Regions from separate parts of the Mesorhizobium sp. P2_D1 genome, predicted to be linked through region 1. Evidence: predicted binding sites of a transcription regulator. Region 1 holds the regulator's gene; each other region holds the start of a gene.
What was found. The regulator PhoB, encoded in region 1, activates phosphate uptake and scavenging genes when phosphate is short. The targets are predictions, from matches to a motif close to TGTCATNNANCTGTCAT.
Positions count from the first base shown of each region.

Region 2: a site for PhoB is predicted at 5,260-5,276, ahead of AC1D0I_RS28210 (RNA degradosome polyphosphate kinase). Genes of this name have one in related genera too.
Region 3: a site for PhoB is predicted at 5,409-5,425, ahead of AC1D0I_RS17120 (alkaline phosphatase D family protein). Genes of this name have one in related genera too.
Region 4: a site for PhoB is predicted at 4,624-4,640, ahead of AC1D0I_RS18000 (YdcH family protein). Genes of this name have one in related genera too.

Region 1 is NZ_JBFUDZ010000020.1:67,938-74,978, forward strand. Features, by position in the region: gene AC1D0I_RS16605 (ROK family protein) at 297-1,544, shown strand; gene phoB (phosphate regulon transcriptional regulator PhoB) at 1,699-2,388, opposite strand; gene phoU (phosphate signaling complex protein PhoU) at 2,408-3,115, opposite strand; gene pstB (phosphate ABC transporter ATP-binding protein PstB) at 3,141-3,947, opposite strand; gene pstA (phosphate ABC transporter permease PstA) at 3,944-4,795, opposite strand; gene pstC (phosphate ABC transporter permease subunit PstC) at 4,799-5,782, opposite strand; gene pstS (phosphate ABC transporter substrate-binding protein PstS) at 5,849-6,904, opposite strand.
Region 2 is NZ_JBFUDZ010000061.1:3,478-11,279, forward strand. Features, by position in the region: gene fumC (class II fumarate hydratase) at 1-153, shown strand, start outside; gene AC1D0I_RS28195 (DoxX family protein) at 334-753, shown strand; gene AC1D0I_RS28200 (DoxX family protein) at 914-1,318, shown strand; gene ppx (exopolyphosphatase) at 1,367-2,902, opposite strand; gene AC1D0I_RS28210 (RNA degradosome polyphosphate kinase) at 2,902-5,103, opposite strand; gene AC1D0I_RS28215 (zinc-finger domain-containing protein) at 5,343-5,588, shown strand; gene AC1D0I_RS28220 (FAD-dependent monooxygenase) at 5,608-6,846, shown strand; gene AC1D0I_RS28225 (TIGR02117 family protein) at 6,887-7,555, opposite strand; gene AC1D0I_RS28230 (amino acid ABC transporter ATP-binding protein) at 7,671-7,802, opposite strand, start outside.
Region 3 is NZ_JBFUDZ010000021.1:85,514-93,315, forward strand. Features, by position in the region: gene AC1D0I_RS17100 (LysE family translocator) at 1-232, opposite strand, end outside; gene AC1D0I_RS17105 (DUF1062 domain-containing protein) at 718-1,344, shown strand; gene typA (translational GTPase TypA) at 1,410-3,239, opposite strand; gene AC1D0I_RS17115 (hypothetical protein) at 3,436-3,717, shown strand; gene AC1D0I_RS17120 (alkaline phosphatase D family protein) at 3,763-5,337, opposite strand; gene AC1D0I_RS17125 (MFS transporter) at 5,491-6,774, opposite strand; gene AC1D0I_RS17130 (TetR/AcrR family transcriptional regulator) at 6,848-7,465, shown strand; gene AC1D0I_RS17135 (hypothetical protein) at 7,511-7,802, shown strand, end outside.
Region 4 is NZ_JBFUDZ010000023.1:68,237-76,038, forward strand. Features, by position in the region: gene AC1D0I_RS17970 (response regulator) at 1-515, shown strand, start outside; gene AC1D0I_RS17975 (Stf0 family sulfotransferase) at 534-1,382, opposite strand; gene AC1D0I_RS17980 (chloramphenicol phosphotransferase CPT family protein) at 1,346-1,897, opposite strand; gene AC1D0I_RS17985 (transglycosylase SLT domain-containing protein) at 1,946-2,800, opposite strand; gene ispG (flavodoxin-dependent (E)-4-hydroxy-3-methylbut-2-enyl-diphosphate synthase) at 2,806-4,056, opposite strand; gene AC1D0I_RS17995 (hypothetical protein) at 4,055-4,420, shown strand; gene AC1D0I_RS18000 (YdcH family protein) at 4,374-4,553, opposite strand; gene AC1D0I_RS18005 (YdcH family protein) at 4,795-4,998, shown strand; gene AC1D0I_RS18010 (IclR family transcriptional regulator) at 5,036-5,824, opposite strand; gene AC1D0I_RS18015 (transporter substrate-binding domain-containing protein) at 5,997-6,827, shown strand; gene AC1D0I_RS18020 (amino acid ABC transporter permease) at 6,905-7,570, shown strand; gene AC1D0I_RS18025 (amino acid ABC transporter permease) at 7,572-7,802, shown strand, end outside.

The DNA.
Region 1 (7,041 bases):
CTCTATTTTTTCGAGCCTCGAAAAAATAGTGATCCAACGCCCGAACGCTGTCAACATCGATTCTGATGGATTTTGACGTCTCTCCGAGTTTTTTTCGAGCTCCGGAATAAATAATGACATGATGGTGGGGTTCTGCCAGAATTTGGCTTGGCGCATGTCGCCCCAAAAGTGCGCAGCGGTTTTGGGGCAACGACACGTGCAGAAACAAGTGCCTGAAGCGCGTCGCGCTTTCAGGCTTCGCTGATGGCCTTCGGGAGGCACGAAAGGCTGCAGCGACCGGGAGGATGTGAAAAAGCATGTCGGTCGGAATCCGTCACGACGATCTGCGCCGCCGCAACCGGGCGATGGTGATTGCGGCCGTGCGCCGCGCCGGACAGCCGTCCCGCACCGAGATCGCCGCGACCACGGGCCTCAGCCATTCGACTATATCGGCGATCTCCTCCGACCTCATCGGCGAAGGCATCCTGACTGAGAGCAAGCCGAGCGAGGCCGGCTCGCTCAAACGCGGCCGGCCGCAGGTCGGCCTCGGCCTCAATCCGGAAGCGGCGGCGGTGATGACCGTGGTGCTGTCACTGAACTTCCTCTCGGTCGCCGTCATCGACTATGCCGGCCAGGTGATCGCCGAGGAACAGCGCCGGCTGGACACGCTGACCATGTCGCGCGACGCGCTGGTCGGTGAATGCGTTGCCATCGTACGGCGTCGTCTCGAAGACCCCGACCTCGACGTCCGCAGTGTCGCCCGCATCGCGTTGGCGATCCAGGGCATCACCGACACTCGAGCCCGCGCCATGCTGTGGTCGCCGATCACGCCGCACACCGACATCGCCTTCGCCGACATACTCGAGGACGAGTTCGGCATCCCCGCCACCATGGAGAACGACTGCAATATGATGGCGATAGCGTTGCGCTGGCGCGACCCTGATCGCTACCGCGACGACTTCATCGCCATCCTGTTGTCGCACGGCATCGGCATGGGCCTGGTGCTGAAGGGCGAGCTGTTCACCGGCACTCATTCCTCGGGCGGCGAGTTCGGCCATATGATCCATCGGCCGCACGGCGCGCTGTGCCGCTGCGGGCGGCGCGGCTGCGTCGAGGCCTATGCCGGCAACTACGCCATCTGGCGCAACGCAAGGCAGATGAGTGAGGATGCGGAACCGGTCGCCGATGTCAGTGATGCCGACATGCGCGCGCTGGCGACCGCGGCCCGCGAGAGGGATGGACCCGAGCGCGAGGCCTATCGCAAGGCCGGCGAGGCACTCGGCTACGGTCTCGGCAGCCTGTTCGCGCTGATCGATCCGGCGCCCGTCGCCATGGTCGGTGTCAGCGCCGCGGCCTTCGACCTGATCGAGCCGGCATTGCGCGAGGCCATTGCTCAGACCGCCGGCGGCCAGCATTCGCAATCGATTTCCTTCGACACCGAACCGAACGAACTGCCACTGATCCGCGAAGGCTGCGCCACGCGGGCACTGACCTTCGTAGACCAGGAGATTTTCGCGCCCGGCACGCAGGCGAGATCCGGCCTCGGTGGCAAGAACGTTGCGTGAATAACGCGCCGGGATGTGTTGAGATTCAGGTTAGGCCGAGTCGAGAATGGCGGGTTCCGAGAACCGGAACGGAGCGGACATTTGGATCCGTGAGTACCGGAAGCGCAGGAAACTGCCGTTCGCAGGCCGGCATCACCTGAATATCAGCAGATCCCTAATCTTCCCGGATTGCGTAGCCCGCCCCACGAATGGTGCGGATGACATCGGGCATGCGGCCATTGTTGACCGCCTTGCGCAGCCGGCCGACATGCACGTCGACCGTGCGTTCGTCGATGTAGATCGTCTCGCCCCAGACATTGTCGAGCAGCTGGCTGCGCGAGAACACGCGGCCGGGATGGCGCATCATGAATTCGAGCAGGCGGAATTCGGTCGGTCCGAGCCGGATCTCGCTCTTCTTGCGATAGACCCTGTGCGATTCACGATCGAGCACGATGTCGCCGACCTTGAGCACGCTGGACAGCACTTCCGGCTTGGCGCGGCGCAGCAGCGCCTTGACCCTGGCCATGAACTCCGGCGTCGAGAACGGCTTGACCAGATAATCGTCGGCGCCTGTCGAGAGGCCGCGCACACGATCGCTTTCCTCGCCACGCGCGGTCAGCATGATGATCGGCAGCCGCTCGGTCTCTGGACGCATCCTTAGCCGGCGGCAGAGTTCGATACCGGAAACCGCCGGTACCATCCAGTCCAGCACCAGAAGGTCGGGGACGTTCTCCTGCAGCCGGATCTCGGCCTCGTCGCCGCGCGTCACCACCTCGACCTGGTAGCCCTCGGACTCCAGATTGTAGCGGAGCAGCACACCCAGCGGCTCCTCATCCTCCACCACCATGATGCGTGGCGCGATCATCGACTGGTCATCCCTGCCGTCATGCCGCCGGCGCGGACATCGCCGTCTCGTCCTGCTTCGGACGATTGGCGGGCAGCTGCGTGCCGGTCAAAACATAATACGCATTTTCCGCGATGTTGGTGACGTGATCGCCGATGCGCTCAAGGTTCTTGGCGCAGAACAAAAGATGCGTGCAGGCGGTGATGTTGCGCGGGTCTTCCATCATGTAGGTCAGGAGTTCGCGGAACACGGAGGTGTACTTGACGTCGATGCGCTCGTCGTCGGCGCGCAGCTTCGCCAGCGCCGCCGCATCGCGTGCCGTATATTCCTCGATGACGCCCTGCACCTGGATCAGCACCAGCTGCGCCATTGCGTCGATGGAGTGCGACAGGTCGCGCGGGGTGACGCTGAGGCCGACGGTGCCGACGCGCTTGGCGATATTCTTGGCAAGGTCGCCAATGCGCTCGAGGTCGCCGGCCATGCGGATCGAACCGACGACATGACGCAGATCGTCGGCCATCGGCTGACGCTTGGCGATCAGTGTGATGGCGCGGTCGTCGAGCTCGCGCTGGCGCGCGTCCATGATCGCATCGTCGGAGACGACGCGCTGCGCCAGGGCGTTGTCGGAATTCAACAGCGCCTTGGTGGCGCCGCCGACCATCGAGCCGGCGAGGTCGCCCATGTCGCGGATCAGCCTGCTGATCTGTCCGAGATCCTCGTCGAAAGAAGCGACTGTGTGTTCGCCCATGATCTTAGTCCTCGTATGCCTGAGCTCAGCCGAAGCGGCCGGTGATGTAGTCCTGCGTGCGCTTCTCGCGGGGCGACGTGAAGATCTTCTCGGTGCGGTCGAACTCGACCAGTTCGCCCAGATACATGAAGGCCGTCTGCTTCGACACGCGCGCCGCCTGCTGCATGTTGTGGGTGACGATGACGATCGTGTAGTCGGCTTGCAACTCGTCGATCAGCTCTTCGATCTTGGCGGTCGACAGCGGGTCAAGCGCCGAAGCCGGCTCGTCGAGCAGGATGACTTCCGGCTTCACCGCCACGGTGCGGGCGATGCAGAGACGCTGCTGCTGGCCGCCGGAAAGGCTGAGGCCGCTGGCGTTGAGCTTGTCCTTGACTTCGGTCCACAGTGCGGCGCGCTTCAGCGCCTGCTCGACACGGCCGTCCATCTCGGACTTGCTGATCTTCTCGTAGAGCCTGACGCCGAAAGCGATGTTTTCATAAATCGACATCGGGAACGGCGTCGGCTTCTGGAACACCATGCCGATCTTGGTCCGCAGCAGGTTGAGGTCCTGCGAGCGGTCGAGAACGTTGTGGCCGTCGAGCAGCACCTGGCCCTCGGCGGTCTGCTTGGGATAGAGCTCGTAGATGCGGTTGAAGACGCGCAGCAGCGTCGACTTCCCGCAGCCCGAAGGTCCGATGAAGGCGGTGACGCTGCGCTCGGGCAGCGACAGCGTGATGTCCTTCAGCGCCTTGCTCTGGCCGTAGTAGAAGTTGAGGTTCTTGACCTCGATCTTGGCCTTGCCGGCAATTGCCTCGGCGGCGATCGTCATGTCTGGAGACAACATCTGGCTCATTTGTCCTCTCTGCGTCCGGTCAGGCTGCGAGCAAAGATGCTGAGCGCGAGAACCGTCAATGTGATGATGAGTGCACCGGTCCAGGCCAGTTGCTGCCATTCCTCGTAAGGGCTGAGAGCGAACTGGAAGATGGTCACAGGCAGGCTGGCCATCGGCGCGTTGAGATTGCTCGACCAGAACTGATTGTTGAGCGCCGTAAAGAGCAGTGGCGCCGTCTCGCCGGAGATACGGGCGATCGACAGCAATATGCCGGTAACGATGCCGGAAAGGGCGGCGCGGTAAGCGACCGACTTGATGACCACCCAGCGCGGCGCGCCGATCGCGGTGCCGGCCTCGCGCAACGCGTTCGGCACCAGGTTGAGCATGTCCTCGGTGGTGCGCACGACGACCGGGATGACCAGGATGGCAAGCGCGACGGCGCCGGCGATCGCCGAGAAATGCCCCATCGGCCGGACCATCAGTTCATAGACGAACAGGCCGATGATGATCGAGGGCGCCGACAAAAGGATGTCGTTGATGAAGCGCACCACGGTGGTGAGCTTCGAAAAGCGTCCGTATTCGGCCATGTAGGTGCCGGCCAGCACGCCGATCGGTGTACCGACGACGACGCCGATGATGGTCATCATGATGCTGCCGTAGATGGCGTTGAGCAGGCCACCGGCATCGCCGGGCGGCGGCGTCATTTCGGTGAACACCGCGAGATTGACGCCGGACAGGCCCTTGTACAGCAGCGCGCCGAGGATGAGCGCCAGCCAGGCAAGTCCGATGCCCGCGGCGGCGACGCACAGCGTCATCATCACGGAATTCTTCCTCTTGCGGCTCTGATGAAGCGATGTGGCTGTCGACATCGGTCAGGCTCCCGTGCGGGCGTCAATGCGCATCAGCATGTAGCGTGCGATGGCGAGGATCAGGAAGGTGATGACGAACAGGATCAGGCCGAGCGCCACCAGCGAAGAGGTATAGAGATCACCGACGGCTTCGGTGAATTCATTGGCGATGGTCGCGGAGATCGTCGTTGCCGGCGCGAACAGCGAGGTGCTGATGCGGTGCGCGTTGCCGATCACGAAGGTCACCGCCATGGTTTCGCCGAGCGCGCGGCCAAGGCCGAGCATGACGCCGCCCATGATGCCGATCCTTGTGTAGGGAATGACCACGCGGCGGGTCACTTCCCAGGTCGTGCAGCCGATGCCGTAGGCGGACTCTTTCAGCACCGGCGGCACCGTGTCGAAGACGTCCTTGGTGATCGAGGTGATGAAAGGCAGCACCATGATGGCAAGGATCAGCGACGACGTCAAAAGGCCGATGCCGTAGGGCGGACCGGCAAACAGGCTGTTGAGGCCGGGAATGCCGTGGAACGCGCTGATGATGAAGGGCTGCACGGTCGTCTGCAGGAAGGGCGCCAGCACGAACAGGCCCCAGATGCCGTAGATGATCGAAGGGATGCCGGCGAGCAGTTCAACCGCCATGCCGATCGGACGCCGCAGCGGGCGCGGACAAAGCTCTGTGAGGAAGATGGCGATGCCGATGCCAAGCGGCACGGCAATCAGGATGGCGATGGCGGAGGTGATGATGGTGCCGTAGATCGGCGCCAGCGCGCCGAATTTCTCCGTCACCGGATTCCAGCTTTCGCTGGTCAGGAAGGAGAAGCCAAAGGTCGACAGGGCTTGCCAGGAGCCGGCAAACAGCGAGATCGCAACACCGCCGAGCAAGACCAGCACCAGTATGGCGGCGGCACGGGTCATTCCGTGGAAGATCGCGTCGGTCAGCGCGAAACGTCTGACAGTCGCGTCGCGCGAACCTCGAATGGCTGGCAAGGCTTCCTGGACAGCACTCATGTGAAGCTCGGCTCTTTGAATTGAGGGAAAAGGAGCGCCGCGGCGCGGCGCTCCTTCAAAGGGATGTTATTCGCCGACGTAGACGGGCTTGCCGTCAGCCTGGATGTCGGCCTTCCACGAAGCCTTGATCAGGTCGACGACGCTGTCGGGGATCGAGACGTAGTCGAGACCCTTGGCGGTTTCTTTGCCGTCCTTGTAGGCCCAGGCAAAGAACTTCAGCGCTTCGCCGGTCGCGGCGGCGTCATCGGGGGTCTTGTGGATCAGCACCCAGGTCGAAGCAGCGATCGGCCAGGTGGCATCACCGGGTTCGTTGGTGATGATGACGTTGAAGTTCTTCGCGCCCTTGAAGTCGGCATTCGAAGCAGCCGAGCCGAAGGATTCGAGCGACGGCTCGACGACCTTGCCGGCGGCATTCAACATCTTGGAGTACGACAGGTTGTTCTGCTTGGCGTAGGCATACTCGACGTAGCCGATGCCGCCGTCGGTCTGCTTGACGGTGTTGGCAACGCCTTCGCTGCCCTTAGCGCCGACGCCGGTCGGCCATTCGACCGCGGTGTCCGAACCAACCTTGTCCTTCCAGTCGGGCGACAGCTTGACCAGATAGTCGGTGAAGTTGAAGGTCGTGCCCGAGCCGTCCGAACGGTGGACGACGGCGATCGCCGTCGACGGCAGGGTCAGGGTCGGGTTCAGCGCCTTGATCGCGGCGTCGTCCCAGGTGGTGATGGCGCCAAGGTAGATCTGCGCAATCGTCTTGCCGTCAAGGATGAGTTCGCCCGGCTTGACGCCCGTCAGGTTGACGATCGGCACGATGCCGCCCATCACCATCGGGAACTGCACGAGGCCGTTCTTTTCCAGATCGGCATCGGACATCGGCTTGTCGGTGGCGCCGAAGGTCACGGTCTTGGCGATGACCTGCTTGATGCCGCCGCCCGAACCGATCGACTGGTAGTTGAGGCCGACGCCGGTGTCTTTCTTATAGGTGTCGGCCCACTTGGCGAACACCGGATAGATGAAGGTCGAGCCGGCGCCGGAAAGGTCCGCGGCCATGGCTGCAGAAAGGGTGACGGTAGACGCTGTGGCCATTGCAATCGCAACGACCGCTGAGCGGATGAAATGTCTCATGTGGCCTGCTCCTGTTCGGAAGATGGTCTCTCGGCGCCATCCTCTCGGCGCCCGCTGAGGCCAATAGCCTTCGATTATAACAGTCGCATGACAGTTTCATGTCACCCCGGTAACGCGTCATCGGGGCGGGGAAAATG
Region 2 (7,802 bases), on a different contig from region 1:
CCGACCATCGGCTATGACAATGCCGCAAAGATCGCCAAGACCGCGCACAAGAAGGGCACCACGCTGCGCGAGGAAGCGCTGGCCACGGGGTTGGTCAGCGAAGCCGACTACGACCGGCTGGTGCGGCCGGAGGATATGACGCACCCGGGGTAAGACATTTGGCAACGGGAGAATTTACTCGCGTCACGACCTCACTCGACGCGAATTTTGCGTAAGCCGCCCGCTCACGGAAACGTAAGCGCTGTGAACAATGTGTCGCCAATCTGGCGGCTTTGGTGAACAGTCAGCTTGCTCTATCTGGGTTGCATTGAACCCTTCCCAGAGAGAGCCACCATGTCCATCAACACTTCAGTCGCCGGTTCCGGCGCTTCCAATGCCTCAGTCACCATCCTCCTCGGCCGCGTCCTGCTTGCCGCCATCTTCCTGCTTTCAGGTTTCGGCAAGCTCACCGCGATCGCCGGCACAGCCGGTTATTTCGGCAGCCTCGGCCTGCCCGTACCGACCGCGACGGCCATCATCGTCGGCCTGATCGAGCTTCTCGGCGGCGCCGCCATACTTGTCGGCTTCCAGACCCGGATTGCCGCCTGGGTGCTCGCTATCTTCACCGTCGCCACAGCGCTGGTCGCCCACACCGGCTGGGCTGATCAGATGCAGATGATCAACTTCCTCAAGAATCTGGGCATTGCCGGCGGCTTCATCGTGCTGGCCACCTCGGGTGCCGGCGCCTACTCGGTTGATGCCAAGCGCGGCTGAAGCCAGAAGCAATCAGAGAAAAGAGGGGCGCGGAATTTTCCGCGCCCCTCTTTCGTTGTCTGTCCATGCATCCCAGCGAACCAGTTCCTGTTAGGATCGTGGCGTCGGGATGGGGAACGGTCTCAGCCGCCCCTGCTCGATCGACATCGGAGACGACAGCATGCCTCGTAACGCACTGCTTCTGCTTTCCCGGCTGCTGCTTGCCGCCTTGTTCGTACCCTCCGGCTTCCACGCGCTTTCCGACATTGTCGGCACGACAGGCTATTTCGCCAGCCTTGGCCTACCGCTGCCGACGCTCGCCGCCTGGGGTACCGGCTTGTTCGAACTGATCGCCGGGCTGCTCATCCTGGCCGGTTTCCAGACCCGGATCACCGCGCTGCTGCTCGCCGCATTCTGCATTGTCGCTGGTTTCATCGGCCATTACGGCCAGGGCGGCGACGACGCGATGCTTGCCTTCCTGCATTCGCAGATGCTGATGAAGGACATCGCCATTGCGGGCGGCTTCCTGGCGCTGGCGATGGCGGGCGCCGGTGCCTGGTCGGCCGACGGGCGTGGTTCGGCGTAAGGCCTATTTGACGGATACGCTCGATTTCACCGAATTCACCGAAACGCTCTATTTCACCGAAACGCTTGGGCCGCCCTCGACGGCCAGCACCAGCCGGCGGTTGGTGATCCTTGCCAGTTGCGCCAGGCGGCCGGCCGGCCGTTCGCCATAGAGGTCGGCCAGAGATGCAGGCAGCACCAGCGCCAGCACGCCGTTGCCGCGCTGTTCCCATTTCAGCCGGGGCATGATGCCAGGCATCGATGCCGTGAGCAGGTAGACGACGCGCATCATCGCCGCCAGCACGCGTGCCCGCTCCAGGTAACGCGGCGAAGCCAGCGCCTTGATCTCGGGTGCGATGGCCTCGTTGAAGATGCCGTCGTGACGATAGGCGTTGGCCAGTGCCAGGAAGGCACGGCCGGGATGGTCGACGCCGAAGAAGGACGCGTGCGCGATAATGTTGAGCGACTGCTTGCCCCGATATTCGGGATGCGCGCGCCAGCCGATGTCGGCCAGCAATGCGGCGGCGTGGCGATAGCGCGCCTCGTCCTCGGTCTCGTCGATGCCGAAGGCGGCAAAGGTCCTGGCGGTCCAGTCGACAAGTTCATGCGCATGGGTGACGGAGCGTGAGCGCAGCCGGGCGAGTTCCTCCGACGCCGAAATCAATGGATCGGCCTTCTGCTCGGCCTGGTCGAGCAGCGAATAGAGAAAGCCCTCGCGCACGCCGAGCGCCGACACGATGATCTTCGACGGCTGCATCGCCGCCATGATCTCCTGCAGCACGATGGCGCCATAAGGCAGCAGCGAACGACGGTTCTTCGAAACGCCTTCGATGCCCTTGACCTTCTCGATCTCGGCTTTGGCCACCTGCTTGAGGAAGTTCGTCGCACTGTCGGCGCTGATCTCGTAATGGTGCATGACGCCGAGCGGATAATTGGTCATTTCCATGTGCAGCCGGGCGAGATTTCGCCAGGTGCCGCCGACCGCGTAGAAGGGCCTGCCCTGCCCGCCTTTCAACAGCTTGGCCCTCGACAGTTCGTCACGCGTGATCTTGGCCGCCTGGGTCAGCGAGTTCTTCGCCATGTCCTGCAGGCGCAGGCCGCCAAGCGGCAGCGTTATGCCGTCGCCGATCGCCTCGCCGTTGACGTCGACCAGTTCGAGACTGCCGCCACCCAGATCGCCGGCGATGCCATTGGCCGGATGGAAGCCCGAAATGACGCCGAGCGCCGAATAATAGGCTTCCTGGCGGCCACTGATCACCCGGATCTCGGTCTTGAGCACATCCTCGGCACGGTGGATGAAATCGGGACCGTTGATCGCCTCGCGCGCCGCGGCGGTGGCCAGCACATACATATGCGCGGCGCCGGCCTGGTCGGAGAGCGCGCGAAAGCGGCGGAATTCCTCCATCGAGCGGGTCACCGCCTCGGGGTCGAGCTTACCGGTGGAAACGATGCCGCGGCCGAGGCCGGCCAGCATCTTTTCGTTGAACAGCATGGTCGGCGAGCGCGCCAGCCCCTCATAGACGACGAGGCGGATCGAATTCGACCCGATGTCGATGATGGATAGCGGTCGGCGGTCCTGCAACCGGCCCTGGGAATCAGACAGCATCAGGTGGACGCTGCAGCGTTCTTCTTGCGGCGCTTGAACTGCGCGATGCGCTTGGGCGCGTGCGACTTCAGCGCGTCACCCCGTCCCGACAGGCTCGGATTGGTCATGAAATATTCCTGCGCGTTGAACGGTTCCTCGCCCTCCTCCAGCACCACGCGCCGGGAGGTTCCATCAGCCAATACGTCGAAACTTTGCTGATTGTCCATGATGTTGCCCAGCATGATCTGGCCCAGGATCTGTTCATGCACAGTTGGATTGGTGATCGGCACCATGGTCTCGACGCGTCGGTCGAGATTGCGCGGCATGAGGTCGGCCGAAGAGATGTAGACGATCGCCTCGTCCGATGGCAGCCCATGGCCATTGCCGAAGCAATAGATGCGGCTGTGTTCCAGGAAACGGCCGACGATCGACTTGACCCTGATATTTTCCGACAGGCCCGGCACCTGCGGCCGCAGGCAGCAGATGCCGCGCACGACGAGGTCGATCTCGACGCCGGCACGGCTGGCGTCATAGAGCGCGTCGATGATGATCGGATCGACAAGCGCGTTCATCTTCATCCAGATGCGCGCCGGCCTCCCGTCCACCGCATGAGCAATCTCGTCGGCAATATGCTTCAAGATGCGGCTTCTCAACGTGAACGGCGAGATTGCCAACCGCATTTCATCCGTCGGCTCGGCATAGCCGGTGATGAAATTGAAGAGCTGGGCGACATCGCGGGCAATCGTGGGATCGGTGGTGAAGAAAGACAGATCGGTGTAGATGCGCGCGGTGACCGGATGGTAGTTGCCGGTGCCGAGATGCACATAGTTGCGCAGCTTGCCGTCCTCGCGCCGCACCACCAGCGACATTTTCGCATGGGTTTTCAACTCGAGGAAGCCGAACACGACCTGCACACCGGCGCGCTCCAGGTCGCGCGCCCAGCGGATGTTGGCTTCCTCATCGAAACGCGCCTTGAGCTCGACCAGCGCGGTCACCGACTTGCCGGCCTCGGCCGCATCGACCAGCGCGCGCACGATCGGGCTGTCGTTGGAAGTACGGTAAAGCGTCTGCTTGATCGCCACCACTTCCGGATCGGCCATCGCCTGGCGCAGGAACTGAACCACCACATCGAAGGATTCGTAGGGGTGATGGACGACGATGTCCTTCTCGCGAATAGCGGCGAAGCAGTCGCCGCCGTGCTCGCGGATGCGCTCGGGAAAGCGCGGATTGTAGGGCGTGAACTTGAGGTCGTCGCGCGGGACGGCGACGATCTCGGAAATCTGGCTGAGCGCCAGCGGACCGGTCAGAACGCTGATGCGGCTCGACGATACGCCTAGCTCGCCGGCAACGAATTCGCGCAGTTCCGCCGGCATCAGGACGTCAAATTCGATGCGGATCACCGACCCGCGGCGGCGGCGCTTCAGCGCCGTCTCGAACAGGCGCACCAGATCCTCGGATTCTTCCTCGACCTCGATATCACTGTCGCGGATGATGCGGAACGTGCCGGAGCCCTTGACCTCATAGCCTGGGAACAGCTTGCCGATATAGAGGCCGACTGCCTCTTCCAGCGGGATGAAGCGGACATGGTGCTTGCGGTCCGGCAAACGGATGAAGCGCTTCAGCGCCACAGGGAGGCGCAGAAGCGCGCTCATCTCTTCGCCGTTCTTGCGGTGGCGCAATTGCAGCGCCATCGAGAAACCGAGATTGGGGATGAACGGGAACGGATGCGCCGGGTCGATCGACAGCGGCGTCAGCACCGGAAACACCTGCTCCTGGAAATGGTCTTCCAGCCAGATCTTTTCGTCCTTGGTCAGTGCATCACGGGTGATGCTCTCGATGCCTTCCTTGTTGAGCAGCACGATGAGTGCCGAAAGGCTCTTCTGCTGGTCTTCCTGCAGCCGTTCGACCTCCCGCAGCAGCTGCTCGAGCTGCTGTTCAGGGGTGCGGCCGTCAGGGCTCTTCAGCGTGATGCCCTCGCGCACCTGGCCGGCAAGACCAGCGACGCGGACCATGAAAAACTCGTCGAGGTTGGCCGCCGAGATCGACAGGAAACGGACGCGCTCCAGCAGCGGATGATTGAGGTTCAGCGACTCCTCGAGAACGCGCCGGTTGAACTGCAGCCAGGAAAACTCCCGGTTGACAAAGCGATCCGGGTTGCCGCCCTCCGGGCGAGCCACCTCGACATTCACGAATTCGCTCTGCACCGGCTTCAGTTCGTTCATTTTTCCTGCTCTTCCCTCACGCTCCGCCGCCGAGCGACGTAACCTTCCCGGATGCGCCGCAGGTGCCCTGAAGCGAGGCCTGACCCTCTCCGTAACCCGATTCCGTTTTCGGGGTCATTGCCTTAACCGGCTTAACTTATCCTCTGACAGGCTTTTGCGACAGTTTGATTTCATCGAACTTGCAAAGAGACCGGTTATGATCCAGATGCAGAAGAGACTGCGTTAAGGAGACGACGACGATGGCAGGCGGTTCCATTCCCCATTTTCAGAACGATGCGGGCCACCCGGCGATCGACATCGGCGTCAAGGAATTCATGTGCACGGGCGCCAACCCGCCTTTCGACCACCCGCATGTGTTTCTCGACATGGGCGACGACAACGAAAAGGTCTGCCCCTATTGCTCGACGCTCTACCGCTATTCGTCCAAGCTGAAGGCGACAGAAACGCTGCCGGCAGGCTGTATCTACATCGACCAGGCCGCCTGATTCCTTCGCGGCAAGCCCGATGGACAACACGCGGTCCCGGCAAATCGTCATCGCCGGGGCGGGTGTCGCCGGGCTGACCGCCGCGCTGGCGTTCGCCGAACGCGGCTACCGCGTGCAGGTGTTCGAACAGGCGCAGCGCCTGGAAGCCGCAGGCGCCGGCATCCAGCTTTCTCCCAACGCAACAGGCATTCTTCGCCAGCTTGGCGCGCTCGACCGGCTGCTGCCGGCAGCGGTGCGGCCGGAAGCGGTGGTGTTGAAGGACGCCGCGACGTTGCGCGAACTGGCACGCGTGCCGCTGGGACAAGCCGCCGAAGCCCGCTGGCAGGCACCCTATCTCGTTGCTCACAGGGCTGACTTGCAGAGCGCACTGACTGCGCGCGTTGCCGAGATGCCGAACATTGTTCTTTCTCCCGGCGCACATGTCAGCGGCGTTGCCGGAGGCAGCCATGGTGTCACAGTGGCTGCCGAGATGGACGGCGAGACCATCGAGGCCGAGGGCTTGCTGTTGGTCGGCGCCGATGGCGTCTGGTCATCGGTGCGCGGGCTTGTCGACACAACCAAGGGAGCGGCCTCGCCAAGAAGTCACTTTTCGGGCGAACTGGCCTGGCGTGCCACCATTCCCGCCGACAGCGCTGCCGGAAAAGCCTTCGCCGCGATCGGCGTCACCGATTGCGTCACGACCTTCCTGCATCCCGGCTTCCACATGGTCGCCTATCCCGTCAGCAAAGGTGCTGCCTTCAATCTTGTCGCCTTCACCAGGGGCGAACGCATTGCCGAGGGTTGGTCGGGCAATGCCAACGCTGGGATTTTGACCAGTGCGCTGCGCGGTACCGCCGCAGCACTTGCTCGTCTGATCGAGGAGGCCGGCCCGTGGACGGCGTGGCCGATCCATACGGTCGAGAGTAAGCAGCCTTGGACGAACGACCGCATCGCGCTGATCGGCGATGCGGCGCATGCGATGACGCCGTTCGCGGCGCAAGGTGCCGCCATGGCGATCGAAGATGCGGCCGCGCTTGCGGATGTCGTTGCGGACTTGCCCGGCGATCCGGCACAAGGTCTTCAAATCTGGGAGAACCTGCGACGGCCGCGCGTCGCCAGGGTCGCCCGTCGTGGCGCCCTCAACCGCCTCGCCTGGCATGCCGCGGGTCCAGTCTCCATCGCACGCAATCTGTTCCTGAAAATGCGCTCGTCTGAAAAACTCGCCGCCGATCTGGACTGGCTTTATGGCTGGCAGGCGCAGAAAATCATCCGGCGCTGAAAGCTGGGGCATAGCCCGGATGCCCGCCCGTTGAGCGGTGCTAATTGTAAAGCCGCAGCGACAGTCCGAGCGAAGCCGGCAGCGGGTTCCACCAGCCGGTGCGCAAGCCGGCGGTGCGCAAGGCCGCCGCGGTCCAGGTGTTGCAGCCGACCAGCGCGTTGAAATGGCCGTTGGCTTCATAGAAGCGGTCGAAGCTGGAATAGGCCGCGCCCGGAACGAGAAGCGGGCCTTGCGGCCCCCGTTGGAAACTCGCATCGATGAAATCGAGCAGTGCCGCAAAACGCTCCTCGCCGATGTCGAAGCCGGCGACATCCGGATGCGGTTCGACTATGGCGCCAGCAACATCGACATGCATGACCGACGCGTCGAGGGTCAGTGCCTTCATCACCGGGACGGCCTTGAGCTCGGACCATGTCGGCGTCTCTAGGTAGAAGGCGCGACCGCCCCAGCCGAAGACGAAGTAGCGAACTTCCGGACCATCGGCTGGGATGCCGGCGTCGACCAGGAAATGGAACCGCCGGCGCACCCTCTCGTCGACCGGGATGGCGATGTCGGTGTGGATCGGGTTGTTCAGCACCAGGATATGGCGCGTGTTGGCGGGATTGGCGACGGCCGGCGGCCACAGCGGCCGCGGCACGAGAGCGCCCAGCGTCACAGCGAACGCAACGACGATCAACGGCAGGCCTAGAAAACGTCCCAGCTTTTTCATGAATGGCGGCCTTGCAAACGCACCCCGGCGCGACACGAACCGCCCGCCTCCTGCTCATCCATACGCAAAAGAGCCCGGCACTGTTTCAGCCGGGCTCTTCCTGGTTATCGAAGGCCTAGTGCAGGATCTGCGACAGGAACAGCTTTGTGCGTTCGTGGCGCGGATGGTCGAAGAACTCGGCCGGCGTGTTCTGCTCGACGATCTGGCCCTGGTCCATGAAGATCACGCGGTTGGCGACTTTGCGGGC
Region 3 (7,802 bases), on a different contig from region 1:
TCCATTTCACGACGACGAAGGCGAAGTGAAAACTCTGCGCCACGACAGCCAGCCCGAACACCGCCAGCGACAGCCAGATGCCCTCGCCGAGCCACATGGCGAGCAGGAACGGGAATACGTCGCGAAATCCTTTCGAGATGACGCGCGCGACGAGGGCGGCGATCGACGGACCGGGCGAGCCGGCGGCGACGAACAAGGCGGCGGCGAAGATCAGCAGCGAGGTGAGGTGCATGGTCAGGATCTCGGCTTGAGAGGTTCGATCCGCCACACTAACCCGGCAGCTGTAACGCTGGCAAAGGCAAGATATTCACTTGGAGCTTCCCCCTTCTCCCCGTCCCATGCGGGGAGAAGGTGCCGGCGGACCGGATGAGGGGCAGCGCCAACGTGAGATAATCAGGTGCCTTGCACCTCTGGCATCTCGCAGCTAGAAGGGCCGCCGCGAAACAATTTCGAGCGTCACTTTGCCTCAGTAACCGCCGGTCTCGTCAACTCCCCCGACACACTGCATGGCGCCGCATTCGCGGTGCCTGTTTTCAATTCATGTGTTCCTCTGGGCGGCGGTTCGAGACCGGTTTGGCACTGCTGAACCGCTGTCGCGCGCTTTCCGCCCGTGACACCTGATTTCCGATCGCCACAGCCTGCCGCCACGCCGCGCCCCGCATGGGCATCTCGACATTGCCGACCTGATGAACTTCCCGACGGGAAGGGCTTATCGGCATGTCTGCACTCCTGCGTATCCGCTGGGCGATCGCGCCCAAGACCGCACCTCGACCACTCATCAACTGCAATCGCTGCGGCACCGTGAAGGCCTATCGCTGCAGCGAAAAATTCCGCGTCAACGCCAACGGCAAGCGCATCGACGTCTGGCTGATCTACCGTTGCATCGACTGCGACAATTCCTGGAATTTCGGCATATTCGAGCGCTGCAACCGCCGCGATATCGAACCCACGCGGCTCGCGGCGCTCGAAAGCAATGATCCGTCACTCGCCCGGCGCCATGCTTTCGATGTCGTCGCGCTGCGGAGCCGTGTGGGACGCGTTGAAGAATTTGCCGAGGTCGTCGTCCGCAAACAAATGCTCGGCTCCCCTCAAGAGGCCGCAACCATGTTGGAACTCCTGCTCGGGCTCGAAGTGCCGACATCGCTGCGGCTTGACCGGCTGCTCGCCAGCGAACTCGGCCTCTCGCGATCGCGGCTTCAGGCGTTGGAAGAAAGGCGATTGCTGGTCGTGGACCCTGACGGCGCCAAAGCCCTGCGCAAGCCGGCTCGCGCGGGGACCACGATCCGCATCGACCTCGCCGGCCAACCCGATCGTCAGGCCATCATCTCGGCCGCCGGCGGGTGAATGAAGAGAGGGGCGAAGCACTTGTGCACTCCGCCCCTCTCATCTGTGAGAAAAAGAAAATAAGGTTACGCCGCGCCGACCGCCTTTGCCGACTTCTCGAAGCGCTTGCGCTCGTTCGGGTCGAGATAGAGCTTGCGCAGGCGGATGGTCTTCGGCGTCACCTCGACCAGCTCGTCGTCCTGGATCCAGGCCAGTGCGCGTTCCAGCGTCATGCGGATCGGCGGGGTGAGCTTGACCGCCTCGTCCTTGCCGGCGGCGCGGATGTTGGTCAGCTTCTTGCCCTTCAGCACGTTCACTTCGAGATCGTTGTCGCGGCTATGGATGCCGATGATCATGCCCTGATAGACCTTGACGCCGGGATCGATGACCATCGGGCCACGATCTTCCAGGTTCCACATGGCATAGGCCACCGCCTCGCCCTGCTCGTTGGAGATCAGCACGCCATTGGTGCGGCCCGGCAATTCACCCCTGTAGGGCTCATAGGCGTGGAACAGCCGGTTCATCACGGCGGTGCCGCGTGTGTCGGTCAGCAGTTCCGACTGGTAGCCGATCAGGCCGCGCGTCGGCGCATGGAAGACGATGCGCTGGCGGTTGCCGCCGGACGGGCGCAGCTCGACCATCTCGGCCTTGCGCTCCGACATCTTCTGCACGACGATGCCGGCATGCTCCTCATCGACGTCGATGACGACTTCCTCGACCGGCTCCAGCAATTCGCCGCTTTCGCCCTTCTGCATGACGACGCGCGGCCGCGACACGGCGATCTCGAAGCCTTCGCGGCGCATCGTCTCGATCAGCACGGCCAGCTGCAATTCACCGCGGCCGGAGACGAAGAACGAATCCTTGTCCGGCGATTCCTCGATCTTCAGCGCGACATTGCCTTCGGCCTCGCGCAGCAGGCGGTCTCGGATGACGCGGCTGGTCACCTTGTCGCCTTCGGTGCCGGCCAGCGGGCTGTCGTTGACGAGGAAGGACATGGTCACGGTCGGCGGATCGATCGGCTGCGCATGCAGCGGTTCGGTCACGGACGGGTCGCAGAACGTATCGGCGACGGTGCCCTTCGACAGGCCGGCGATGGCGACGATATCACCCGCCTGGGCTTCTTCGATCGGCTGGCGCTCGAGGCCGCGGAAGGCGAGGATCTTGGAAATACGGCCGGTCTCGACCAGCGTGCCGTCATGGTGCAGCACCTTGACCGGCTGGTTGGACTTCAGCGTGCCGCTCTCGATGCGGCCGGTGATGATGCGGCCAAGGAAAGGATTGGCCTCCAGGATGGTGCCGATCATGCGGAATGGGCCGGGATGAACGGTCGGCGTCGGTACATGCTTGATGACGAGATCGAACAGCGGCGCCAGGCCCTGGTCCTTTGGGCCTTCCGGATTTTCCGAAACCCAGCCATCGCGGCCTGAACCGTAAAGAATCGGGAAATCGAGCTGCTCGTCGGTGGCGTCGAGCGCCGCGAACAGGTCGAACACCTCGTTGACCACCTCGACATGGCGGGCATCCGGACGGTCGATCTTGTTGATGACGACGATCGGCTTCAGGCCGACCTTGAGCGCCTTGCCGACGACGAACTTGGTCTGCGGCATCGGCCCTTCGGCGGCGTCGACCAGCACGATGGCCGAATCCACCATCGACAGGATGCGCTCGACCTCGCCGCCAAAGTCGGCGTGGCCAGGGGTGTCGACGATGTTGATGCGGGTGTCCTTCCAGTCGACCGAGGTCGCCTTGGCCAGGATGGTGATACCGCGTTCCTTTTCGAGGTCGTTGGAATCCATGGCGCGCTCGGCGACGCGCTGATTGTCGCGGAAGGAGCCGGATTGCCGGAGCAACTGGTCGACGAGGGTGGTTTTTCCATGGTCGACGTGCGCGATGATCGCGATATTACGAATTTTCATGTTCTGGTCTCGGAAGCGTTGCAGGCAGCAGGCCAAAGGCGCTGCCTCTTTCGGTTGCGCGGCTCATACAGGGTTTTTCGCAGTTGCGAAAGAGGACGCGCGACACCAAATACTCATCAAATCTTAAGCATCTGCGTGTGAAATGATTTTGTTAACCAAGGCGGGAACCTTTCGAGGCCCGGACAGTTCGAACGTCATGACCGATAAACTCAACCGATTTTGGCCGCTCATCGCGTCCGCTGCCTTTGCCATCCTACTGGCGGCCAACGCCGCGCAGTCGGCTGCGACGCAGAAGGAAGCACGGCCTGCCTTGCCAACCGTTGCGCCATCCGCCGAGCAGGTCTTTGCCGACGCACCCGACGGCGTCGACCCGATGGTGACCGGCCCGGTCAGCGCCGCCTTCAAGCAGAGGCAGGACGCCGCCAACTGCGACACTGCCGTCTGGCCGAACGTCCCGATGGTCTGCTATCCCGACTGACGACCGCAGGCAGCGGTCGTCATCCCAATAGATACGAAGGTGGGCTTACGCCGACCGCACCGGGTCGAGCGTGACCTTGTAAAGCTCGTTGTCGTCGCGGTCCATCAGCCGCACCGTCATCTGCTCGCTGGCGCCATTGATATCGACCAGCCCGAAGAATTGAAGGCCGGCTGACGGCGGCAGGTTCTGGCCTTGCTCGGCGGTTGGCGCCTTGATGAATTTCAGCTCCGGACCGAAGGTCATGTCGAAATCGTTCGGGCCGAACGTGCCGGCATGGATCGGGCCCGAGACGAACTCCCAGAATGGATTGAAATCCTGGAACTGCGCCTTGTCGGGATTGTAGTAGTGCGCGGCGGTATAATGCACGTCGGCGGTCATCCAGACGGTGTTGCTGATGCCGGCGTTCTTGATGAAACGCAAAAGGTCGGCGATCTCGAGTTCGCGTCCCTTGGCCGGGCCGTTGTCGCCGTTGCTCACCGCTTCGGCACCCGCCTTCTTGGCGGCATCGTCCCAAACGACGAGGCCGAGCGGCATGTCGGCGGCGATGATTTTCCAGGTTGCCTTCGAATTTGCCAGTTCGCGCTTCAGCCATTTCGTCTGCTGTTCGCCGAGCATGCGCGATTGCGGCGTCATCTCATCTTGCATGTCCGGACCGTTGGGACCGCGATAGGAACGCATGTCGAGGAAGAACACGTCGAGCAGCGGCCCATAGGCAATCTTGCGATAGACGCGGCCCGGCTCGGACGGTTCATAGCGGATCGTCGTCATTTCGTGGAAAGCGCGCGCCGCACGTGCCGCCAGCACATGGATGGATTTCTCGGTGTACCGGTTGTCGGCGCTGAGATCCTTCGAATCCGACCAGTTGTTCAGCACTTCGTGGTCGTCCCACTGGTAGAAGGTCGGGCAGATCGCGCTGAGGCCCAGCACGTTCTTGTCCATCATGTTGTATTTCCACTGGTCCCGGTATTCGTCCAGCGTCTCGGCGACCTTGCGCTTGCCGTCGATCAGCACGACGTTCTTCCACTTGCCGCCGCCGGGCAGGTCGACCTCGTCCTTCATGGCGCCGTCGGCATAGATGGTGTCGCCCGAATGCAGGAAGAAGTCGGGCGTGTGCTTGCCGATCGTGGCGTAGGTCTTCATGCCGGTCTCGTCGATACCCCAGCCCTGGCCGGCGGTGTCGCCCGACCAGGCGAACTTGATGTCGCGCCTGGAGGCAGGCGCGGTGCGGAAGCGGCCCGTGATCGGCTCGGAAGCCGCGTTGATGTCGGCGAGATCGGCTGCCGTCATGCGATAGAAGATATCCTGGTCGGAAGCGAGGTCGGTGAGCAGGCGCTTGACCGTATAGTCGCTGGCCGGCGAGGTATCGAGCGGCGCCAGGCGGACGGCATCAGTGAAACTTTCGGTCGACGACACTTCGAACATGACGCGCGACGGCCGATCCGTGCGCGTCCACACCATCCCGCTGGTGGCGTCGACATCACCTGACTGGACGCCATGGGTAAAGGCCGGGCGCTGGCTGGCGCGTGAATAGTATGGCAGCGCCAGGCCAGAGACGCCGACCAGGCCAGCGGCGCTGGCCGAGGTGACGAAAGCACGGCGGGTCATCGAGAGCTTGTTCATGGCTGTCTCCTGGATGGCTTGAACGGTGCCACCAAGGTCCAACCTCAATGTTTCAGGCGCATCTCCAAACCATGAAGGTTTGATAACAACCAACAGGCTGGGCACGTTCTCCCCTGTCTCCAGGGGGAGAAGGGAGAGCCCCACCCAGTCGCCTTAAGCCGCTTGCGGTTCCGGATCGAAGGCCGGTCGGCTGGTGTTGATCAACAGCGAGATACAGGCGGCGGCGATTGCCGTCATGCCGGCGATCATGAAGGCCAGCTCGTAGTTGCCCTGAAGCTCGCGCATCGTGCCGCCGAAGGCTGCGGCAGCAGCTGCGCCGATCTGATGTGCAGCGACGATCCAGCCGAACACGATCGGACCGCTGCGATCGCCGAACGCCTCGTTGGCGAGCCTCAGCGTCGGCGGCACGGTGGCGATCCAGTCGAGGCCGTAAAGCACCGCGAAGATGATCAGGCTGGTTGCCGAGAAGCCGGAATAGGGCAGGTAGATGAGCGACAGGCCACGGATCCCATAATAGACGCCGAGCAGCTTGCGCGGGTCGAAACGGTCGGTGAGCCAGCCCGACAGCGTCGTGCCGATCAGGTCGAAAATGCCCATCATCGACAGCAGGCCGGCCGCCTGCACCTCGCCGATGCCCATGTCGCCGCAGAAGGCGATCAGATGCGTGCCGACCAGCCCGTTGGTGGTGAAACCGCAGACGAAGAAGGTGGCGAACAGATACCAGAACACGCGCGTGCCGGCGGCGCGGCGCAGCGTCGAGAACGTATGGGCGAGGAAATTGCCCTGCGATGCCGGTGATACCGGCGGCACATCGTCGGCCGCGGCACCATAGCGCACCATGCCGATCGAAGCCGGCCGCTCCGGCACCAGCAGCCAGACCAGCGGCACCAGAGCCGCGGTGGCGATCGAAACGGCGATGACAACCGGCTGCCAGCCGCCCGACTGTGCAAGCGAGGCGATCAGCGGCAGGAACACCAGCATGCCGGAGGCACTGGAGGCCGACATCAGCCCCATGACAAGGCCGCGATTGGTCTTGAACCAGCGGTTGACGATGGTGGCGCCGAGCACGCTGGCGACAGCGCCGGAACCAATGCCCGAGAACACGCCCCAGGTGATGAACAGATGCCAGGGCTTGGTCATCAAGAGGCTGAGTGCGGTCGAGCCTGACATCACCACCAGCGAGGCAAGCAGCGTGCGGCGCAGCCCGATCCGCTCCATAAGGGCGGCGGCGAACGGTCCGGTCAGGCCGTAGAGCAGGATGCCGACACCGGCGGCCAGCGAAACGATGTCGCGGCGCCAGCCGAAACTGTTCTCCAACGGCAACATCATGACGGCGGGCGCCGAGCGCAGGCCGGCCGCGACCAGCAGGCAGAGGAAGATGACGCCAACCACGACGAAAGCGTAGCGCTGGCCAAACGGACGGGATTGAGCTATCATGTTACTGACCGGTACGTTGCTGATGAGAGGACGTATACGTACCGATCGGTAACATTGTCAATCGAGTTCCATGATGCCAACGGACAAAAATATTGAACTGACCATCAGCGACGGTCATGCATCGGCGCCACCGAAGGCCGCCAAGAAGATCCTCGACGTGGCCTACGAGCTGTTCTACCGGCGCGGTATAAGGGCGATCGGCGTCGACGAGATCGTCAAGCGCGCGGGCGTCACAAAGCCCAGCCTCTATCGCAGCTTTCCCTCCAAGGATGAGCTGGCGGCCTCCTATCTCAGGCAGTACGACCAGGAATACTGGGAGCGTTTCGATGAGGCGGTCGCCGCCCATCCCGGCGACCCGCGTGCGCAGATCAAGGCATTCCTGACCCGCATCGGCAAGCGCACGCAGGTGGCGGACTATCGCGGCTGCGGCATGACCAATGCGGCGGTCGAATACCCCGAACACAGCCATCCGGCCCGCGTGGTCAGCGAGGCCAACAAACAGGAATTGCGCCGTCGCCTGCGCGGCATGGCGGTTGCGATGGGCGCGCAAGACGCCGACACCTTGGGCGACGGCCTGCTGCTGCTGATCGAAGGCGCCTATATCAGCGGCCAGTTGTTCGGGCTCGGCGGCCCGGCGCAGTCAGTCGCTCGCAACGCCGATCTGCTGATTGAAGCGAGCTTGAAGAAATAGTGTTTGACGCTACGCTGCGATGGCTTGCAACGGAGATTGTCGGCCATGCGCGCTCTTCTGATCCCGTTCGTCTTGGCCGGTTTCTGCCAGGCTGCGCAGGCGAGCGACATATCTAGCGCCTATACCGATCTCGACTGGAAGAAGGACTGCGTGACCTACGCGCAGGCCGAGGAAGGCGACGGCGACTGGGCCGATCTCGCCTGTTCAGGCTATCGCGGCTACCCCGTTCTGATCGCCTATGACGATGCGCGCGAATCGCTGTTTTATGGCTTTCCGCCCGGCAGCGACATGACATCGGTCTGGGAGAGTTTCTCCGGCTTCAATTCGTCCGGCGCCA
Region 4 (7,802 bases), on a different contig from region 1:
CCCAGTTCGTCCGCGAACCGATCGTGCCGATTCCCCCGGCTGCGCCACCCGCTTTCACCGTTATCCGGGGCCCGGCGATACCGGTTGCCGCAGCACCGGAATCGACGGCTACGCTGAACGGTCCGATCGACATCCTCATTGCCGAGGACAACGACGTAAACCAGTTGGTTTTCGGCCAGATCCTCAACGGCCTTGGCCTCAGCTATCGCATCGCCGGCAACGGCCGCACGGCGGTCGAGATGTACCGGGCGCTGCGCCCCAGGCTTATCCTGATGGACGTCTCGATGCCGGAGATGAACGGCTACGAAGCGACCCGCGCCATTCGTGCGATGGAGACCTCGTCGGGCACTCACATCCCGATCATCGGCGTCACCGCGCACGCGCTGAAGGGCGATCGCGACAAGTGCATCGAGGCCGGCATGGACGACTATTTGCCGAAGCCGGTTTCACCCGACCGCCTCGGCACCAAGATCGGCACCTGGCTCAGCGAGACGGTGGTGGCGAAGACGGCTTAGCTCGCAGTCATCGGCACGTCAGGCGGCGGCGTCCAGATGATAGCGGCGCATCCAGTCAAGGCTCGTCTCGTCGGCGAGCTTTGCAACACCTGGCTTTATGTCATCGGCGATCGGCGCTTGAACGCCCAAGGCTCCGCAGATGTCTAGCAATGTCGCGGCCGGGTCGGCGGCAAGACGCTCGTAGCCAAGCCGCAGCGGAATTATGCCTTGCTCTACGAACCAAATGTTCCAGGCGGCATCATAGGCCTCGAGCTCCGTGACCTCACGTTTGAGCCGCTCGAAATCATATTGCGGTTCTTTCGCGGGTGCGACCCTTTCGATCTCGGTTCCGTCGGGAGCGATATGCCAAAGACCGGTTTGCTCTGCCTTGACCAGAGAGACAGCCTGCGCAAGCTTGTTCTCACGCGAGAGATGCATGTAGAGAACACGGCCGAATGCTTTCTCGAACCGCGCTCTGTCCGATGGAAGTTTTGGGAAAACCTGGTCGAGGATCGTTGAAAGCTCATCCAGGTTTTCCCGCATCAGACGAAGACCGAAAATGCCTGTCCCACCCCTGCCATTGGCGATCGCCGCCTTGAGATAGGCGGCATTGAAGTCGAGCTCGCTCATCGTGTCGCGACCGGGCAGGCCCCACTCTTCGGCCCACTCCGACAAATCCTGCCGCCGATAAAATGAGTGAGGATTGCCAGCCGTCTTCGTGGACGCCAGAAGCTTGCACAGCAAAGTGCTTCCGGTCCTCGGGGTGCCGCAGATGATGTATCCGTCAAACATGTCACGGCTCTCGCGGTTCGTCGGTGGGAAGGCTGTCGCCCCTGGCAAGAATGGTCGCGCTATAGCTGAAATCTTTGCTGGATGCGACGGGCACATTCCTGCGAGGTCAGCACGCTGGTGTCGACTTCGAGGTCGTAGCGAATGTTCTCGTGCACGCGCCCATATTGCCAGCGCGCCAGGCCCGGCAGCCGATCGGCACGCTGGGCTTCGCGCGCCTCCAGCACCTCCAGCGGCGCCAGGACAGCAACCACATGGAGGTCGAAGGCCGACAGCAGTTCGAGATATTCGGACATTTCGCCGTTGCAAAGCACCTCGTCGACGATGAGGTTGTTGCCTTGCCCAGCCAGTGCGGCGATGGCGTGGCGCATGCCGCGCAGGGTCCGCGCCCCCGCCGATCCGGTCCTGATCACGACCGCAGGCTTGCCGTCCTGCCGGACGGTCTCATACGAAAAGCCATCCTCATGGTCCTGCAAGGCGTCTGGCAGCATCTCGATGAAAGTGTCCATCTGGACATGCAGGAAGGGCGCGGCGGTGATCTGTTGCAACGCCCTTGCGATGGAGCTCTTGCCTGCACTGCCGACGCCATTGAGCAGAATGATGCTGGCTTTCACGTCATCGCCCCCTTTTCGGCCAGAACATCTTGCCCGCCACGGGTCAGACTACCGGTTGCGCACCACCACGCACGCTCCGCCGACGCTTTGCAATTTCTGGCAGATGACATTGGCAGCGGCGCGGTCGTCGACACCGATCCTGACCGCGTAGATGCCGCGCCGGCCGATTGGCGTGCGCACCCGGCTAACCACCGGATCATGGTCGCTGAGCAAGGCCGGGAAGCGGCTCCTTACCCGCAGCCACTGACTGATCGCGGCGCTGCGGCGGAAGTTGCCGGCCACCTGGATGCCCCATGGTTTTATGTTGATCGAAGCCATTGCCACGGTCTGCGACATGATCACCGGCAGCCTGCGGCAAGCAACGGCAAAATCCGCCTTCTGATCGAGCGGCTCGACCTTTCCGGCATAGGCCGGATCGGTGAACTTATCGACCGGCTCGCCCATGATGTCGAATACGTAGCTCTCGGTCTCCATCGGCAGGAAGCCGCCGGAACCGAGCCAGCGCGACACCCGGCTTTCGCCGGCATTGTAGGCGGCAGCCGCCAGGCCGAGATTGCCGTAGGCACCCTTCATCTCGGCGAGATATCTCGCCGAGGCAGGGATCGCCTGGTTGATGTCGAAGGAGTTGGCAAGGCCGCGCATCTTGGCGGTGCCCGGCATGAACTGGGCGATGCCTTCGGCGCCGACCGGACTGACGGCGTTGGGATCGAAGCGGCTTTCCTTCCAGATCAGCCGAGCGAAGAAATCCCTGGGCAAGCCGTTCTGGTCGGCATGGGCCTGGATCAGGGTGCAGACCTTGTCGATGAGCCGCTGTTTGGCGGATTGCGGTGGGTCTGCCTGAACCAGCGTCGACCAGCCCACTCCGCACAGCAAGATCAGCGCCACCCACAGGAAACGCTGCATGGCGCCTACTCGGCCGCAGCCTTGCCGCGACCAAACCGTTGCTCGATATAGTCTGCGACCATTTTCTCGAAATCCGCCGCGATCGACGACCCGCGCAGCGTCGCTGCCTTCTTGCCGTCGACGAAGACAGGCGCCGTCGGAGTCTCGCCGGTGCCGGGCAATGAGATGCCAATATCGGCATGCTTGGACTCGCCCGGGCCGTTGACGATGCAACCCATCACCGCGACCTTGAGGTTCTCGACGCCGGGATATTTTTCGCGCCACACCGGCATGTTCTTCCTGAGATCCGCCTGGATGTTCTGGGCAAGTTCCTGGAACACGGTGGAGGTCGTTCGGCCGCAGCCCGGACAGGCCGCGACGATCGGCACGAACTGCCTGAACCCCATCGTCTGCAACAGTTCCTGCGACACCTGCACTTCACGCGTGCGATCGCCGTTCGGCTCCGGCGTCAGCGAGATACGAATGGTGTCGCCGATGCCTTGCTGGAGCAGGATGCCCATGGCGGCGGACGAGGCGACGATGCCTTTCGAGCCCATGCCGGCCTCGGTCAGGCCAAGATGCAGAGCGTGGTTGGAGCGTGTGGCGAGTTCGGTATAGACGGCGATCAGGTCCTGCACGCCGCTGACCTTGGCCGACAGGATGATTTTTTCACGGCCAAGGCCGATCTCTTCCGCCATTTCGGCCGAGAGAATGGCCGACTGCACGATCGCCTCGCGCGTCACTTCCTGCGCCGTCAGCGGAAAGCCCTTGGTCTGGTTATCGTCCATCAGCCGGGTCAAAAGCTCCTGGTCGAGCGAACCCCAGTTGACGCCGATGCGCACCGGCTTGTCATATTTGATCGCCATCTCGACGATCGCAGCGAACTGCCGATCCTTCTTGTCTTTGAAGCCGACATTGCCCGGATTGATGCGGTATTTGGCCAGCGCCTCGGCGCAGGCCGGATGGTCGGCCAAAAGCTTGTGGCCGATATAGTGGAAATCGCCGACCAGCGGCACGTCGACGCCGAGCCGCGCCAGCCTTTCGTGGATGCGCGGCACGGCCGCAGCACTCTCGTCGCGATCGACGGTGATGCGCACGATCTCGGAGCCGGCGCGGTGCAGCGCCGCAACTTGCGCAACCGTCTGGTCGACATCGGCCGTATCGGTGTTGGTCATCGACTGCACGACAACCGGCGCGCCGCCGCCGACGACCACGCCGCCGACATCGACGCCGACCGAGGTGCGGCGGGGGAAGGGAGAGGAAAAATATCCGGTCATGCCCGGCAGCCTTTTGTCTCTGGAGCGCCATGCGTCCACCGGACGCACACAAACGCCCCGGGCCGATGCGCTAAAGTCCGGGCATGAGGTGGAGGAGCAAAGATGGCTTGTCAATGGCGACAGGTCGCCACTGGCCGCATTTGGCTCGCCGCCGGGATCAAAAACAATCGGTGATCCGGCGACGGCCGAAGCGAAAATTGACCTGAACGGAAGTCCAACCTGGGCGATCGCCGCGCTGGAAATCAAAATCCACCACACCGGCGACAGCTGCCGCCGGCAAAAGGCCGTGGATCGTGATCGTCTATATCAGGAGGGCATCAATGCGTGGTCGGTTGTGCTCTCAGTTTTTCAATCTCGTCCTTGAGTGCCAGCTTGCGTCGCTTCAGATTCACGATTTCGAGGTCGTCTACCGACGGGTGGTTCATCGCGTCATCAATCTCGCGCTCGATGTCGCCGTGTTTCCGCTGCAACTCATCAAGATGGGAAGCAAGAGACATGATTGGTTCTCCCTTTCATGGTTTTCCTCGATTGCAACCGTCACGGCGCGTCCACCGCAGGTTCGCTTCTGTGACGGCACAATGACACTGTGCCACCATCCGGCGGCGATGTCGAATGCTGCGTGGTAGCATTCCACGACAATGTGAAATGTGGTATGGGCTGCGCGCCAGCGGCAGAAGTTGCCGGTCCCGCCCAATCAGGCCCAGTTTTTGGGCGCCGCAGACGTGCAGACGGTAGAGAATGTCCGATCAGGAACAGGCCGATATTCGCCTCGAATTTTCCCGGCTGAAGCAGGAACACGCCGATTTCGATGCGGCGATCAACGCAATGATCGCCACGAACTGCGACCCGCTGCAGATCCAGCGCATGAAAAAGAAGAAGCTGTTCCTCAAGGACCGGCTGATGGCGCTGGAAGACAAGATCATCCCCGACATCATTGCGTAAGAAGGCGGAGCCGGGGTCGATCCTGATCGCTTTGCGCCTATCCGGCGATCGAAAGCCTGGCGGCGCGGTCGCGCAGCAGACCGATGAGACTACCGGTCCGCTCCTCGGACGTGTCGATGGGGACCACCAGGCACATCGTCGCCTCGACCTTGCCAGGTCCTGAAAAGACGGGCGCGGCGAGGCATTTCGTATAGGCATCGACAAGGCCCGAGGTGACGCAATAGCCTGTGGCTTCGGCTTTCGCTATGTCGGCGATGAAGTCATTGAGAAGCAGTCTGCGGCCGTCCGGCAGGACGAGATCGTCTTCGGACACCATGTCTTCGATCTGGGCCTGTTGGAAGCCCGCCAGCAGGAGCCGTCCCGAAGCGGTCCAGGGCAGCGGTATCTGCAGGCCGGTGGCGGAGCTGATGCGGAACGGCCTGGTGCCCGGGCTTGAATGGACGATCGTATAGCGGCCACTCTGCAGCATACACAGTTCCGAGGTCTCGCCCGTTTCGCGCGACAGATTGTCGACCTCCTGACGCCCGCGCCTCAAGAGGTCGTTGCCCCGCACATAATCCATTCCGTAGAGATAGAGCTTCTTGCCGAAATAGACGCGATTGCCGTCGCCGGCCATTTCCAGCAGGCCGGCATCCACCAGCGACCGCACAAGCGTGTAGGTCGTCGAGCGGGGTGCGTTCACCCCCTTGGCAAGATCGCCAATGCCGATCGCGCGCTGCGTCGTGTGCAGAAATTCCAGGATCTCGAGGACCCGGTTGAGGCCTTTTTCGCGGGAGCCCGAAATCTTCTCGTCGGCTGAAACTGCTGGGGCATTGCCGTCTTGCATTGTCGATTCCTGATGCTAGTATCTGTCTTGTACAGGATACATACGTCTCTTGTAAGAGACAATCGCTGTGAAAATCGACGATGCGTGAATTTCCTGTGCATAGGGGAACACAACACGAAAGGAGGTCGCCGTGAACGACACATCCGGAAGACGTGATTTTCTGAAATTTGGAATGGCGGGACTGGCCACGGCTGGCGTGCTTGCAACCGTCGATGCCCAGAAGGCTGCCGCTCAGGCAGCATCCGACAGCCTGCTGCGCACCGTGCTCGACCGCGGCAAACTGATCGTCGGCACTGGCAGCACCAATGCGCCCTGGCACTTCGAAAACGATGCCGGCGAACTGGTCGGCATGGACATCACCATGGGACGTATCCTTGCCAAGGGCCTTTTCGACGATCCGACCAAGGTCGAGTTCGTCATGCAGGATCCGGCGCAGCGCATTCCGAACGTCACCACCAACAAGGTCGACATCACCATCCAGTTCATGACGATGAGCGCCCAGCGCTCGCAGCTCATCAACTTTTCCCGGCCTTACTATGTCGAAGGCGTCGCGCTGCTGACCCTTCCCACCGCCGAGAACAAGACCTTCGACAAATTGCTTGCCGCTGGTTCGGCGACACGCGTCTCCATCTTGCAGAACGTCGATGCCGAAGCATCGGTGCACATAGCTCTGCCGCAGTCGCAGGTGATGCAGATCGACACCCAGGCCAACGTGTTGCAAGCACTGGAAGCCAAGCGTGTCGACGCTGCCGCGGTCGATCTTTCGACCGTGCGTTGGCTTGCCTCGCGCAATCCGGACAAATACTTCGACGCCGGCAAGAGCTGGTTCTCGATGCTGTACGGTGCGGCACTCCGGCAAGGCGATCTCGACTGGCTGACCTTCGTCAATCAGACTTTCACCATCGCCATGTTCGGTCACGAAACGGCGCTCTACGACGCGGCATTCAAGGATTACTTCGGACAGGAGCCGCCGGCTCGCCATCCCGGTTTTCCGGTTATCTGATCCAGTTGGCGGAAGGGCGGCATTCAGCGCCCTTCCGCCAGCTTCTCCCCGACGGCCCTTCGCACTGAGGCTGACGCATGGGCTATGCCCTGAATTTCAACCTGATCTGGCGGCATTTCGACAAGCTGTGGGGCGGACTGCTGCTCAGTCTCGAACTGGCCATCATCTCGATTGCCATCGGCATCGTCATCGGCCTGGTTCTGGCGGTCTGGTACGTGTCGGCCGGGCGCGTGGTACGCACCATCATCGCCGCCTACGTCGAATTCATCCGCAACGTGCCGCTGATCCTGCTTGTCTATCTGGTGTTCTACGGCCTGCCGACGGTGGTCGATCTTGCCTACAGCGCCCCGACCTCGTTCATCTTGACGCTGTCGGTCTACAGCGGCGCCTATCTGGTCGAGGTGTTCCGCTCCGGGCTCGAAGCCGTCCCGCGTGGGCAGCTTGACGCCGGCAAGGCGATTGGCCTGACGCCATGGCAGCGACTGGTCCATGTGCGCCTGCCGACCATGCTGCGCATCACCTTGCCGGCTCTCTCCAACACCTTCATCTCGCTGTTCAAGGACACTTCGATAGCCTCGGTCATTTCGGTGCCAGAGCTGACTTACGGCGCCCAGTGGATCAATTTCAACACCTTCCGCATCGTCGAGGTCTACCTGGTGACGACGGCGATGTACCTGTTGACCGGCTACGCGCTGCTTTTCGGGCTGCGGCTCGTCGAGCGCCGATTCAGGGCGGCGCGCTGACATGCTCACCCAGATCGCCTATGCCTTACCGTTTCTCGCCCAGGGCTTTGCCTTGACCTTGTGGGTGTCGCTTCTGGTCGTGGTCCTGTCGCTCATCGCCGGCGTCCTGCTCGGCGTCGGCCTGGTTTATGGTCCCGCGCCGCTGCGCTGGGCGGTACGCATCTTCAGCGACACGATCCGCGGCATTCCGATCCTTGTGCTGATGTTCTTCGTCTATTACGGCCTGCCCGCG